Regions from separate parts of the Kluyvera georgiana genome, predicted to be linked through region 1. Evidence: predicted binding sites of a transcription regulator. Region 1 holds the regulator's gene; the other holds the start of a gene.
What was found. Region 1 encodes sigma-54, which starts transcription at its own class of promoters, with help from an activator protein. Its sites were predicted from a motif close to GTTGGCACANNTTTCGCTNT; they were not measured.

Region 1 (6,835 bases):
GAGTAACGCTGTCGCATCGGTCGCCACCTGTTACGGGCCGGTGAGTCCACAATTTATCGCGAAGGCGGAGAAAATCCGCCTGTTGATCCTCGACGTCGACGGGGTGCTGTCCGACGGCCTGATTTATATGGGCAACAACGGTGAAGAGCTGAAAGCCTTTAACGTGCGCGACGGCTACGGCGTGCGCTGCGCCCTCACCTCCGGCATCGAAGTGGCGATTATTACCGGGCGAAAAGCTAAACTGTTAGAAGACCGCTGCGCTACCCTGGGTATTACGCATCTCTACCAGGGTCAGTCTGATAAACTTATCGCCTATCGTGAACTGCTGGCGAAGCTGAGCCTACGGCCGGATGAAGTCGCCTACGTGGGCGATGACCTGATCGACTGGCCGGTGATGGCAGAGATCGGCCTGAGCGTCGCGGTGGCGGATGCGCACCCGCTGCTGCTGCCGCGCGCCGATTACGTCACGCGCATTGCGGGCGGACGCGGTGCGGTACGCGAAGTCTGTGACCTGCTGCTGCTGGCGCAAGGGAAGCTCGACGAAGCCAAAGGGCAATCCATATGAGTAAAACCAGACGTTGGGTTATCATTCTGCTATCGCTGGTTGCGCTTGTCCTCATCGGCCTGAATCTCGCCGACAAAGACGACAGCGGCCCGGTTGCAGTAAATACCGGCGATCCAACCTATAAAAGCGAACATACCGATACGGTGGTGTACAGCCCCGAAGGCGCGCTCAGCTATCGGTTAATTGCCGAGCACGTGGAGTATTTTTCCGATCAGGGTCTGTCGTGGTTTACTCACCCCGTGCTGACTACCTTTGACACCGCGAAGGTGCCAACCTGGTCGATTAAAGCCGATAAAGCGAAGCTGACCAACGACCGCATGCTGTATCTCTACGGGCACGTTGAAATCAACGCGCTGACAGAAGACGCACAACTGCGTAAGATTACGACGGATAATGCCCAGGTGAACCTGATTACTCAGGACGTTTCCTCTGACGATCTGGTGACGTTATACGGAACAACATTTAATTCCAGCGGCCTGAAAATGCGCGGCAATTTACGCAGCAAAAACGCCGAGCTGATTGAAAAGGTTAGAACTTCTTATGAAATCCAGAACAAACAAACTCAGCCTTAAGCTGGCGCTCGTCGCTTCTCTGCTGGCAGCCAGTCTGCCGGCAATGGCCCTGACCGGCGATACCAATCAGCCGATTCATATTGAATCCGATCAGCAGTCGCTGGATATGCAGGGCAACGTCGTGACCTTCACCGGTAACGTTGTCGTGACTCAGGGCAGTATCAAAATCAACGCCGACAAAGTGGTCGTCACCCGCCCGGCAAACCAGCAGGGTAAAGAAGTGATCGATGGCTACGGCAACCCGGCTACCTTCTACCAGATGCAGGACAACGGCAAGCCGGTGAAAGGTCGCGCATCGAAAATGCACTACGAATTAGCAAATGATTTCGTGGTACTGACCGGCAATGCCTACCTTGAGCAGTTAGACAGTAACATCAAGGGTGACAAGATTACCTATCTGGTGAAAGAGCAGAAAATGCAGGCGTTTAGCGACAAAGGCAAACGCGTCACTACCGTTCTGGTTCCGTCTCAGCTACAGGACAAATCCAAAGACCAGGCTCCGGCACAGAAGAAGAGTAACTAATCCGTTATGGCGACATTAACTGCAAAAAATCTGGCGAAGGCCTATAAAGGCAGACGCGTCGTGGAAGATGTCAGTCTGACCGTCAACTCCGGTGAGATTGTGGGCCTGCTTGGGCCGAACGGCGCGGGTAAAACGACCACCTTCTACATGGTCGTCGGTATCGTACCGCGCGATGCGGGCAACATCATCATTGATGATGAAGACATCAGCCTGCTGCCGCTGCACGCCCGTGCACGCCGCGGCATCGGCTATTTGCCGCAGGAAGCGTCGATTTTCCGTCGTCTGAGCGTTTACGATAATCTGATGGCGGTACTGCAGATCCGCGATGACCTCAGCAATGAACAGCGCGAAGACCGTGCCAAAGAGCTGATGGAAGAGTTCCACATCGAGCATCTGCGCGACAGCCTGGGCCAGGCGCTTTCCGGCGGTGAACGTCGCCGCGTCGAGATTGCCCGCGCGTTAGCGGCAAACCCGAAGTTTATCCTGCTGGATGAACCGTTTGCCGGTGTAGACCCCATCTCCGTTATCGACATCAAACGCATCATCGAACATCTGCGCGACAGCGGCCTTGGCGTACTGATTACCGACCACAACGTCCGTGAAACGCTGGCGGTGTGCGAACGCGCTTACATCGTCAGCCAGGGGCATCTGATTGCCCACGGAACACCTCAGGAGATCCTGGAAGACGAACATGTTAAACGCGTGTATCTTGGGGAAGACTTCAGACTCTGATAGGGTAGTGGTTATCGACGTTAGCGGGAGATATTCGTTCTGAACATGAAGCAAGGTTTGCAATTAAGGCTCAGCCAACAGCTTGCCATGACGCCCCAGTTGCAGCAGGCCATTCGTCTGTTGCAATTGTCTACGCTGGAACTTCAGCAGGAACTCCAGCAGGCGCTGGAGAGCAATCCCCTGCTCGAGCAAACCGATCTTCACGATGAAGTAGAGACTCAGGAAACCGTCGATAGCGAAACGCTGGACAGCGTCGATGCGCTGGAAAAACCGGACATGCCCGAAGAGCTGCCGCTTGACGCCAGCTGGGACGAAATCTACACCGCCGGTACACCTTCCGGTACTGGCGCTGACTATCAAGACGACGAACTACCGGTTTATCAGGGTGAAACCACTCAGTCACTTCAGGATTACCTGATGTGGCAGGTAGAGTTAACGCCGTTTACCGATACCGACCGGGCGATCGCCACGTCGATCGTCGACGCGGTGGATGACACCGGCTACCTCACCGTCACCGTCGAAGATATCCGCGAAAGCATCGGCGACGACGAGATTGGCCTGGACGAAGTGGAGGCGGTACTTAAGCGCATCCAGCGTTTCGATCCGGTCGGCGTGGCCGCCAAAGATCTCCGCGATTGCCTGCTGATCCAGCTGTCACAATTTTCACCAGACACGCCGCGCCTCGATGAAGCGCGACTGATTATCAGCGATCATCTCGATCTGCTCGCTAACCACGATTTCCGCTCGCTGATGCGGGTCACCCGTCTGAAAGAAGATGTACTGAAAGAAGCTGTCGATCTGATCCAGTCACTGGATCCACGCCCGGGCCAATCGATCCAGACCGGCGAACCGGAGTATGTGATTCCGGACGTACTGGTGCGCAAGGTCAACGATCGCTGGGTGGTAGAGCTGAACGCCGACAGTATTCCGCGCCTACAGATAAACCAGCACTACGCGGGGATGTGTAATAACGCCCGCAACGACGCCGACAGCCAGTTTATTCGTAGCAACCTGCAGGAAGCCAAATGGCTGATCAAGAGCCTTGAAAGCCGCAACGATACGCTGCTGCGCGTCAGCCGCTGCATCGTCGAGCAACAGCAGGCCTTTTTCGACCTTGGCGAAGAGTACATGAAACCGATGGTGCTGGCCGACATCGCCCAAACCGTCGAGATGCACGAGTCCACGATTTCGCGTGTTACCACGCAGAAGTATTTGCATAGCCCACGGGGCATTTTCGAGCTTAAATATTTCTTCTCCAGCCACGTCAGCACCGAGGGCGGCGGCGAAGCCTCGTCCACGGCCATTCGGGCGCTGGTTAAGAAATTGATTGCCGCGGAGAATCCCGCGAAACCACTGAGCGACAGTAAACTGACCACCATGCTCTCTGAACAGGGTATCATGGTGGCAAGGCGTACCGTTGCAAAGTACCGAGAGTCTTTATCCATTCCGCCGTCTAACCAGCGTAAACAGCTGGTCTGACACAACTGATAAGGAAGACACTATGCAGCTCAACATCACTGGACACAACGTCGAGATCACCGAGCCGATGCGCGAATTCGTTAATGCGAAGTTCAGCAAGCTGGAGCAGTATTTCGAGAGGATCAATCAGGTCCATATTGTGTTAAAGGTGGAGAAACTGACGCACATCTCGGATGCGACATTGCACGTGAACGGCGGTGAACTTCATGCCAGCGCGGAAGGGCAGGATATGTATGCCGCCATCGACGGTTTGATCGATAAACTGGCGAGACAGTTAACCAAGCACAAAGATAAACTAAAACAACATTGATTGTCCGAGCGATCGCCCGATATGCCCGCATATCGGGCGATGCTTAGGTGAAATTATGACAAATAACGATTCGGCTCTACAACTGAGCAATGTCCTTAACCAGGAATGTACCCGCAGTGCTGTGCACTGTCAGAGTAAAAAACGTGCGCTGGAAATCATCAGCGAGCTGGCGGCGAAACAGCTTAGCCTGCCGCCGCAGGTGGTGTTCGAAGCCATTCTGACCCGTGAAAAAATGGGCAGTACCGGCATCGGCAACGGCATCGCCATTCCTCACGGCAAGCTCGAAGAAGATACGCTGCGTGCGGTAGGGGTGTTCGTGCAACTGGAAACGCCGATCGCCTTCGACGCCATCGACAACCAGCCGGTCGATTTACTCTTTGCGCTTCTGGTTCCAGCCGACCAGACCAAAACCCATCTGCATACGCTTTCCCTGGTGGCGAAACGTCTGGCAGATAAAACGATTTGCCGCCGCCTGCGCGCCGCGCAGAGCGACGAAGAGCTGTATCAAATCATCACCGATACGGAAACCCACGATGATGCGTAATGGACATCACATCGTACTGAGGAGAAACGGTACATGGTACTGATGATCGTCAGCGGCCGCTCTGGCTCGGGAAAATCAGTGGCCCTGAGGGCGCTGGAAGATATGGGCTTCTACTGCGTTGATAACCTGCCGGTGGTACTGCTGCCGGAGCTGGCAAAGACGCTGGCCGACCGCGAAATCTCGGCTGCCGTGAGCATCGACGTACGTAACATGCCTGAAACTCCGGAAATCTTCGAACGGGCAATGGAAAACCTGCCGGAGAACTTTTCCCCACAGCTGCTGTTCCTCGACGCCGATCGCAACACGCTGATTCGTCGCTACAGCGACACTCGCCGTCTGCACCCGCTCTCCAGCAAGAATCTGTCGCTGGAAAGCGCCATTGATGAAGAGAGCAACCTGCTGGAGCCGCTGCGCTCTCGCGCCGACCTGATCGTCGACACCTCCGAGATGTCAGTCCATGAACTGGCGGAAATGCTGCGCACCCGTCTGCTGGGTAAACGCGAGCGTGAGCTAACGATGGTATTCGAATCCTTCGGCTTCAAGCACGGTATTCCTATCGACGCCGATTACGTGTTTGACGTGCGCTTCCTGCCGAACCCGCACTGGGATCCGAAGCTGCGTCCGATGACCGGCCTCGATAAACCGGTTGCCGCGTTCCTCGACAGGCACACGGAAGTTCACAACTTTATTTACCAGACGCGTAGCTATCTTGAGCTATGGTTACCTATGCTGGAAACCAACAACCGTAGCTATCTGACGGTTGCCATTGGCTGTACCGGCGGTAAGCACCGTTCGGTCTATGTTGCCGAACAGCTGGCTGACTACTTCCGCTCGCGCGGTAAGAACGTGCAGTCTCGTCATCGGACGCTGGAAAAACGCAAATCATGACCGTAAAGCAGACCGTGGAAATCACCAATAAGCTGGGCATGCATGCCCGCCCGGCGATGAAGCTGTTTGAACTGATGCAGCATTACGATGCGGAAGTGCTGCTGCGCAATGATGAAGGCACCGAAGCCGAAGCCAATAGCGTGATCGCGCTGCTGATGCTGGACTCTGCCAAGGGCCGTCAGATTGAAGTGGAAGCCACCGGTCCGCAGGAAGAAGAGGCGCTGGCGGCGGTAATCGCGCTGTTTAACGCCGGGTTTGACGAAGACTAGTCCGCGCCCGGCTACACACGCATAGTCTGTAGGCCGGACAAGGCGTTTACGCCGCCATCCGGCAGTGCCACTGTATGCCTGATGGCGCGATGCTTATCAGGCCTACGGTTAATACAGCTTATTTTCCCGCATAAATCCTTCCCCACCGAGCTGGCGCATCTGCCGTAAAATCCACGCCTGACGGCTACGCACATACCCCGATGGGGCATTGGCTTTAAAACGAATCGGGTTAGGCAGCACGGCGGCCAGCAGCGCGGCTTCCGCCATCGTCAGTTGACTCGCCGACTTATGAAAGTAGCGCTGGGACGCGGCTTCCACGCCGAAAATACCGTCGCCAAATTCTGCGATATTCAGGTAGACGGTCAAAATACGTTTCTTACTCCACACCGTCTCCATGCCGAGCGTCAGACCCGCTTCCAGCCCCTTACGCACCCAGCTACGCCCATCCCACAGGAACAGGTTCTTCACCGTCTGCTGCGACAGCGTCGACGCACCGCGAATGCGGTTTTCGTTGCGCTCGTTGTGCGCCAGCGCCTTTTCGATTGCCGACACGTCAAAACCCCAGTGGTCAGGGAATTTTTGATCTTCGGCGGCAATCACTGCCAACCCCATCCACGGTGTAATTTCATCCATGCTGACCCAGTCTGAGTGGGCAACGTAGCCGAAATCACCCGAAAACCAGGCGCTCATCTGGCGTTCAACCATCACTGCGGAGAATGGCACAGGCAAAACACTGAACACCGCAATACCGCCGCCCCATAACAGCGCCAGCATCAGCAACAGCCGCCAGGCCAGACGTTTAAGCCTGGCTATACTCCTCAAAGCCATCTTGTTCTCGCTAACTCTCTGACGCTGATTAATATTTCTGATTAAGTCGTTACGCTTCACACATTTTACTGATTCACGTAACAAACTTTTTAAGTTTTGCTATCTTATTGAGCGTGCAATCGTAT
Region 2 (6,835 bases), 520 kb from region 1:
GTAGTGGATGAAAGCCACCGTCTGGTCGGCGCGATTAATCTGCAAAACTTCTACCAGGCCGGGATACTCTAATCCTTGAGGCCCAGACGCTTCGCCAGCCGATGCAGGTTGGCGACGTCTGTCTCCAGCGCTCGCGCGCTCGCCGCCCAATTATTCTGATGTGTCTCCAGCGCCTGGCGAATCATCTGCCGCTGAAAATCCTCCGTTGCATCACGTAAGTTGTGCACGGCAGCCGCCACAGGCTTTGCCTCAACCACCGCCGCCGGTGCCCCTTCCTGAAAGGCAAAATGCTGCGCCTCCAGCACGACCTCGCCGCTGCTGCGGGTCGCCCGCGCCAGCACCACCGCACGATGGATCGCATGTTCCAGTTCGCGTACGTTGCCCGGCCAACCGTAGCTTTGCAGGTGCGTCCTAGCGCCGCTGCTCAACACCACGCGGGACAGGCCCAATCGCAGCCGACATTGCTCGCAAAAATAGCCCGCCAGCAGCACCACGTCATCACCCCGCTCGCGTAGCGGCGGCACCGAAAGCGGAAACACGCTCAGGCGGTGGAACAGGTCGGCGCGAAAGTTGCCCGCCAGCACCTCTTCACGCAGGTCGCGGTTGGTTGCCGCTAACACACGCACATCAACGCGCAGGCTACGATCGTCGCCAACGCGCTGAATATCGCCGTATTGCAGTACGCGCAGCAGCTTGGCCTGTAGCGCCAGCGACAGTTCGCCAATTTCATCTAAAAACAGCGTGCCGTTATCGGCCATCTCAAACTTGCCGCTGCGGTTGCTGATGGCCCCGGTAAACGCGCCCTTCACGTGGCCGAACAGCTCGCTTTCGGCCACGCTTTCCGGCAGCGCGGCACAGTTCAGGTAAACCAACGGGCTAACCGCGCGCGGCGAACCTTCATGAATCGCCTTCGCCACCAGCTCTTTCCCGGTACCCGTTTCACCGCTAATCAGCACGTTGAGGTCAGAGGCGGCGACAATCTCAATCTCTTTTTTCAGCTGCATCATGCCCGGCGACAGGCCGATCATCTGCGTCTCTTTAACCTGTTCAAAATCGCTCACCGAGCCGGGCAACATGTTCTGACTTTCAAGCTGCTCAATGAGCAGCGCGTTGTTAAGCGCCCCGGCGGCCAGCGCGGCAATCAGCCGCAGCTCTTCATCGCTGAATACGTCGAACTGATCCGGCGACATGCCGTCGAGGGTCAGCGCGCCAATCAGGTTCTGTCCGGCAAACAGCGGCAGCCCGATACACGCGTGCACTTTGAGGCGCTCCTGACCGGGAATCAGACCATCGTAGGGATCCGGCAAATCGCTGTCAGCGGGGAAGCGCACCACATCTCCCGCACGGGCGATAGCCTCCAGCCGCGGGTGCCCTTCCAGCGTAAAGCGGCGTCCCAGTACGTCCTTCGCCAGGCCATCGATCGCCAGCGGAATAAACTGCCGCGCGTCGTAGCGCAGCAAAGCTGAGGCATCGCATTCAAGCACCTGGCGCAGCGTAGTAATCAGGCGCTGGAAGCGGTCCTGATGGCCGACACCGCGCTGGAGTTCAATGGCGATGCCCGCCAGTACGTCAACAGAAAAGCTCATGGCAACCTCAAATAGTCATTTCGACAGTGCATGATGTCATATTGACAACCCCACGCATAGTCATTTTGACTAACAAAAAAGGAGGGTTATATTATTAACCAAACAAAATCAATGAATTAAAAAGTTGGCACGTGACCTGCAATAAGCAATACATCTTTTTTGAAAAACGCTGAATTAATTGAGGTTGCTATGTCTATTCTGGTTAAAAATAACATTCATTGGGTTGGCCAACGTGACTGGGAAGTGCGTGATTTCCACGGGACTGAATACAAAACCCTGCGCGGCAGCAGCTACAACAGCTACCTGATTCGCGAAGGCAAAAACGTTCTGATTGATACCGTTGACCATAAATTCAGTCGTGAATTCGTCCAGAACCTGCGCAGCGAAATCGACCTTGCCGATATCGACTACATCATCATTAACCACGCGGAAGAAGACCATGCCGGCGCGCTGACCGAGCTGATGACTCAGATTCCCGATACGCCAATTTACTGCACTGCCAACGCGATAGACTCCATCACCGGTCACCACCATCACCCGGAATGGAACTTCAACGTGGTGAAAACCGGTGATTCGCTGGATATCGGCAACGGCAAACAGCTGATCTTCGTAGAAACCCCGATGCTGCACTGGCCGGACAGCATGATGACCTACATGACCGGCGACGCGGTGCTGTTCAGTAACGACGCTTTCGGCCAGCACTACTGCGACGAACGCCTGTTCAACGACGAAGTCGACCAGACCGAACTGTTCGAACAGTGCCAGCGCTACTATGCCAACATTCTGACCCCGTTCAGCCGCCTGGTCACGCCGAAAATTACCGAAATCCTCGGCTTCAACCTGCCGGTCGATATGATTGCCACCTCTCACGGCGTGGTGTGGCGCGACAACCCGACGCAAATCGTTGAGCTGTACCTGAAATGGGCGGCGGATTATCAGGAAGATCGTATCACTATCTTCTACGATACCATGTCCAACAACACCCGCATGATGGCGGACGCCATTGCCCAGGGCATTAACGAAGTTGACCCGAACGTGGCGGTAAAAATCTTTAACGTCGCCCGCAGCGATAAAAACGAAATCCTGACCAATGTCTTCCGCTCGAAAGGCGTGCTGGTCGGCACCTCTACCATGAACAACGTGATGATGCCGAAAATCGCCGGACTGGTGGAAGAGATGACCGGCCTGCGCTTTCGCAACAAACGCGCCAGCGCCTTCGGTTCTCACGGCTGGAGCGGCGGTGCGGTTGATCGCCTGTCTACCCGCTTGCAGGATGCCGGTTTCGAAATGTCACTGAGCCTGAAAGCCAAATGGCGTCCGGATCTGGATGCACTGGAACTGTGCCGTCAGCATGGTCGTGAAATTGCCCGTCAGTGGTCGCTGGCACCGCTGCCGGAAATGAACACCGCGTCAGCCACAGCAAAAGAAGATTGCGCCTGTGCCGCCGCGGCAGCAGCCGACCTCGGCCCAAGCATGCAGTGCAGCGTGTGCCAGTGGATTTACGACCCAGCCAAAGGCGAACCTAACCAGGACGTCCAGCCGGGTACCCCGTGGACCGACGTGCCGGATAACTTCCTGTGCCCGGAATGCTCGTTAGGTAAAGACGTCTTCGACGTACTGGCAACGGAGGCAAAATGAATCATGGCATTGTGATCGTTGGGTCGGGCTTCGCGGCCCGCCAACTGGTGAAAAACATCCGTAAACAGGATGCGAGCGTCAAGCTGACGCTCATCGCCGCCGACAGCATCGATGAATACAACAAACCGGACTTAAGCCACGTAGTGAGCCGGGGGCAAACCGCCGCCGACCTCACCCTGCAAACCGCCGGCGAGTTTGCCGAACAGTACAACCTGAACCTGTTCCCGCAAACCTGGGTAACCCACATCGACGCTGAGGCGCACGTGGTCAAAAGTCAGAACCATGAATGGCGGTACGACAAACTGGTCCTGGCCACCGGCGCGGCGGCAATCGTTCCGCCTGTGCCGGGCAAAGAATTGATGTTGACCCTCAACAGCCAGCAGGAATTTGGCGCGGCACAAAGTACGCTGCGCGATGCCAAACGGGTGCTGATTATCGGCGGCGGGCTGATCGGCAGCGAGCTGGCGATGGACTTCTGCCGCGCCGGCAAAGCCGTCACCGTAGTCGACAATTCCGCCAGCGTACTGGCATCGCTGATGCCACCGGAAGTGAGCAGTCGTCTGCAGCATCGTCTGACCGACATGGGTATCCATCTGTTGCTGAAAACGCAGCTGCAATCGCTGGAACAAACCACCACCGGCATTCGCGCGAGTTTTGACCGCGACCGCCACGTTGAGGTTGATGCGGTAGTGGCCGCCACCGGCCTGCGTCCGGAAACGGCGCTGGCACGCATGGCAGGTCTTGAGATTAATCGCGGCGTGAAGGTCGATAGCACTCTGCGCACCAGCAACCCGGATATTTACGCGCTGGGCGACTGTGCGGAAATTAACGGTACGGTGATGCCGTTCCTGCAGCCGATTCTGCTCAGCGCCATGTGCCTGGCGAAAAACATCCTTGGCCAACCCGGCGAACTGAAGCTGCCCAATATGCTGGTGAAGGTGAAAACGCCGGATCTGCCGCTGCATCTGGCCGGGGAAACCCGTCGTCAGGATCTGAACTGGACCATTGAAACCCGCGCCGACGGCATGCTGGCGCAAGGCTACGACGAAAGCCAGCAGTTACGGGCGTTCGTGGTCAGCGAGGAAAGAATGAAAGAAGCCTTTGGTTTGTTGAAGTCGCTCGCCAGTTAAGTCGTTAAGCGTTGTTCACTGTCTTACTTAACCCTCAAGCACAAGGAAGTATGGAAGTCTGATTTTGCCCCGGTGCCCCGGGGCTTTTTTTGTTTTTGCATTTGCTGCTTCCCCGGCGGCGCTGCGCTTGGCCGGGAACGGCTCAAATCTTACCGCACCACCAGCGCGTCATAATTGCGCCAGCGGTAGTTCACCATCGACACCAGCCAGCACAGCGCAAACAGACCAATCACCACAAAGCCCGCGTTGCCGAGGTTGTCGCTCAGCATAGACACGCCGCTCCAGATGCCGCCCGTCAGGTCAAACTTATCAATAATCAGCCCCAACGCTTCCAGACCACCGATAAACAGCGCGACGACCACGGAAGCACCGGTAATAGTCATGTTGTAATACAGCTTGCGCTGCGGCTTGTTGAAGGCCCAGCCGTAAGCACCGACCATCAGGATGTTATCCAGCGTATCCACCAGCGCCATTCCGCTCGCGAACAGCGCCGGGAAAACCATAATCGACCACATCGACATGCCGCTGGAGGCGCTGGCGGCAGAGATACCCAGCACGCCGATTTCGGTCGCCGTATCAAAGCCGAGGCCGAACAGGAAGCCGACCAGATACATATGCCAGCTTTTGCCGATCAGGCGGAAAGTACGGCTGAACAGCGCATTCATCAGACCGCCGGTCACCGGGACGTCAGCAGAAACCGACTCCCCTTTTTTCAGCGCCTGGAAGCTGCGCCATACGCCACGCAAGATAACCAGGTTGACCAGCGCCATCGCCAGCAGGAACACGGCGGAAACCGTGGTGCCGATAATGCTACCGGTATCGTGGAACCAGCTCATTTTATGCTGGAAAGCGGTTGCCGTGGCGGCAATCGCCACCGACGCCAGCACCACGATGGAAGAGTGGCCGAGTGAGAACCAGGCTCCCACGCCAAACGGGCGCTTGCCCTGCTGCATCATTTTACGGGTGACGTTATCAATCGCCGCGATATGGTCAGCGTCCACCGCGTGGCGCAGGCCATAGCCCCACGCCAGCAGGCTGGCGGCCATCAGCGCGCCGTTATGGCCAAAGGCCTGCCACGCCCAGCCCCAGGCCAGTAGGTTCGCCAATACCAAAGCCAGCACCAGCAGCGATGCCCGCGGCTGTTGACGAAGAACATTCCACAACATGAATAACTCCTTTAAAGCTGATGACGAGCTGCCGCAATGACGGCCTGCCCGTATGAAATCGCCCCATCACCCGCGGGTAAGCGCTTCGGAAAGAGCAAAGTGAAATCGTGTAAATAGTGCATTAACCGCGCACGCAGCAGCGCGTTGTGCAGCACGCCGCCGCCAAACGCTAGCGTGGAAATATTTGCCGGGCTGGCGTGAGAACGCAGCAATTCGGCCACGCCACGCGCCAGCGCATCGTGGAACGCCCACGCTTTATGCGCGGGTGTCGCCTGCCAGCGCAGCCATGTGTCCCAGAAGCGCATGAGATCGAGCTGACTCTCGCGTACCGGCATGATCACCGGATGGCTCACGCCGGAGCAGGTGGCGGCCAGCGCCTCCAGCCGACACGCCGCCTCACCTTCATAACTCAATGTCTGCGGCGCGCAGCCCAGCGCGCTGGCTACCGCATCAAACAGGCGGCCGCAGGAGGAGGCCTGTGGGCTGTTCAAGCCCCGCGCGATCGCCTGTTTCAGCAGCGGCCAGTTTTGTTGTTGCAGCGGTTGGGTTTCAGCGAAGGTCTGCCAGGCGGGAACAAACGCCAGGCAGTGGGCCAGCAGATTGCGCCACGGCTGCTTCGCCGCCAGGTCACCGCCCGGCAGCGCCACCGGCGGCAGGCCGCCAAGATGCTCGCATTCCCGGTAGTTAACGCGCAGACACTCACCGCCCCACAGCGCGCCGTTCTCGCCCATTCCGATACCGTCCAGCGCCATCGCAATGACATCGCCGCCGTCGAGCGGCCAATCGTGCTCGGCCAGACAGGCGGCAATATGCGCATGGTGGTGCAGCACGCGTTGCTGCGGTAATGCGCTCGCGTCTGCCCAGCGAGAGGAACGGTAGCCACGGTGCGCGTCGGCGACGACGGCCTGCGGCGTAAAATCGTATATCGCCTGCATTAATCCCAGCGCCTGCTGCCACTGGCTTTCAACACCGTCGTCGGTCAGATCGCCAAAGTGCTGGCTGACAACCGCCTGGTCACCACGGACCAGGCAGAAGGTGTTTTTCATATCAGCGCCAAGACATAACATGGGCGGCACGTGATGAAAGCCCGGCGGCAGCGGCAGCGCATCCGGCACAAAACCGCGCGAACGGCGCAGCATTTCACCGCTCTGGCGCACCACCGAATCGTCCATGCGCTGGACGATATCGCGGTTATGCAGCAGGAATCCGTCGGCGATGTCGGCGAGATCCGCCAGCGCCTGGTCATTGCTGAGAGCGGGCGGTTTGCCGCTAAGATTGCCGGAGGTCATCACCAGCGGGCGACCCAGCGCCTGCA

Region 2: the regulator sigma-54 is predicted to act here: its motif matches at 1,710-1,729, upstream of norV (anaerobic nitric oxide reductase flavorubredoxin).

What each region holds. Positions count from the first base shown of each region.
Region 1 is NZ_CP158865.1:544,719-551,553, reverse strand. It holds gene kdsC (3-deoxy-manno-octulosonate-8-phosphatase KdsC) at 1-565, shown strand, start outside; gene lptC (LPS export ABC transporter periplasmic protein LptC) at 562-1,137, shown strand; gene lptA (lipopolysaccharide ABC transporter substrate-binding protein LptA) at 1,106-1,660, shown strand; gene lptB (LPS export ABC transporter ATP-binding protein) at 1,667-2,392, shown strand; gene rpoN (RNA polymerase factor sigma-54) at 2,438-3,871, shown strand; gene hpf (ribosome hibernation promoting factor) at 3,894-4,181, shown strand; gene ptsN (PTS IIA-like nitrogen regulatory protein PtsN) at 4,237-4,725, shown strand; gene rapZ (RNase adapter RapZ) at 4,759-5,613, shown strand; gene npr (PTS phosphocarrier protein NPr) at 5,610-5,882, shown strand; gene mtgA (monofunctional biosynthetic peptidoglycan transglycosylase) at 5,991-6,710, opposite strand.
Region 2 is NZ_CP158865.1:1,067,604-1,074,438, reverse strand. It holds gene gutQ (arabinose-5-phosphate isomerase GutQ) at 1-72, shown strand, start outside; gene norR (nitric oxide reductase transcriptional regulator NorR) at 69-1,586, opposite strand; gene norV (anaerobic nitric oxide reductase flavorubredoxin) at 1,776-3,224, shown strand; gene norW (NADH:flavorubredoxin reductase NorW) at 3,221-4,354, shown strand; gene ABTW00_RS05105 (HoxN/HupN/NixA family nickel/cobalt transporter) at 4,504-5,520, opposite strand; gene hypF (carbamoyltransferase HypF) at 5,532-6,835, opposite strand, start outside.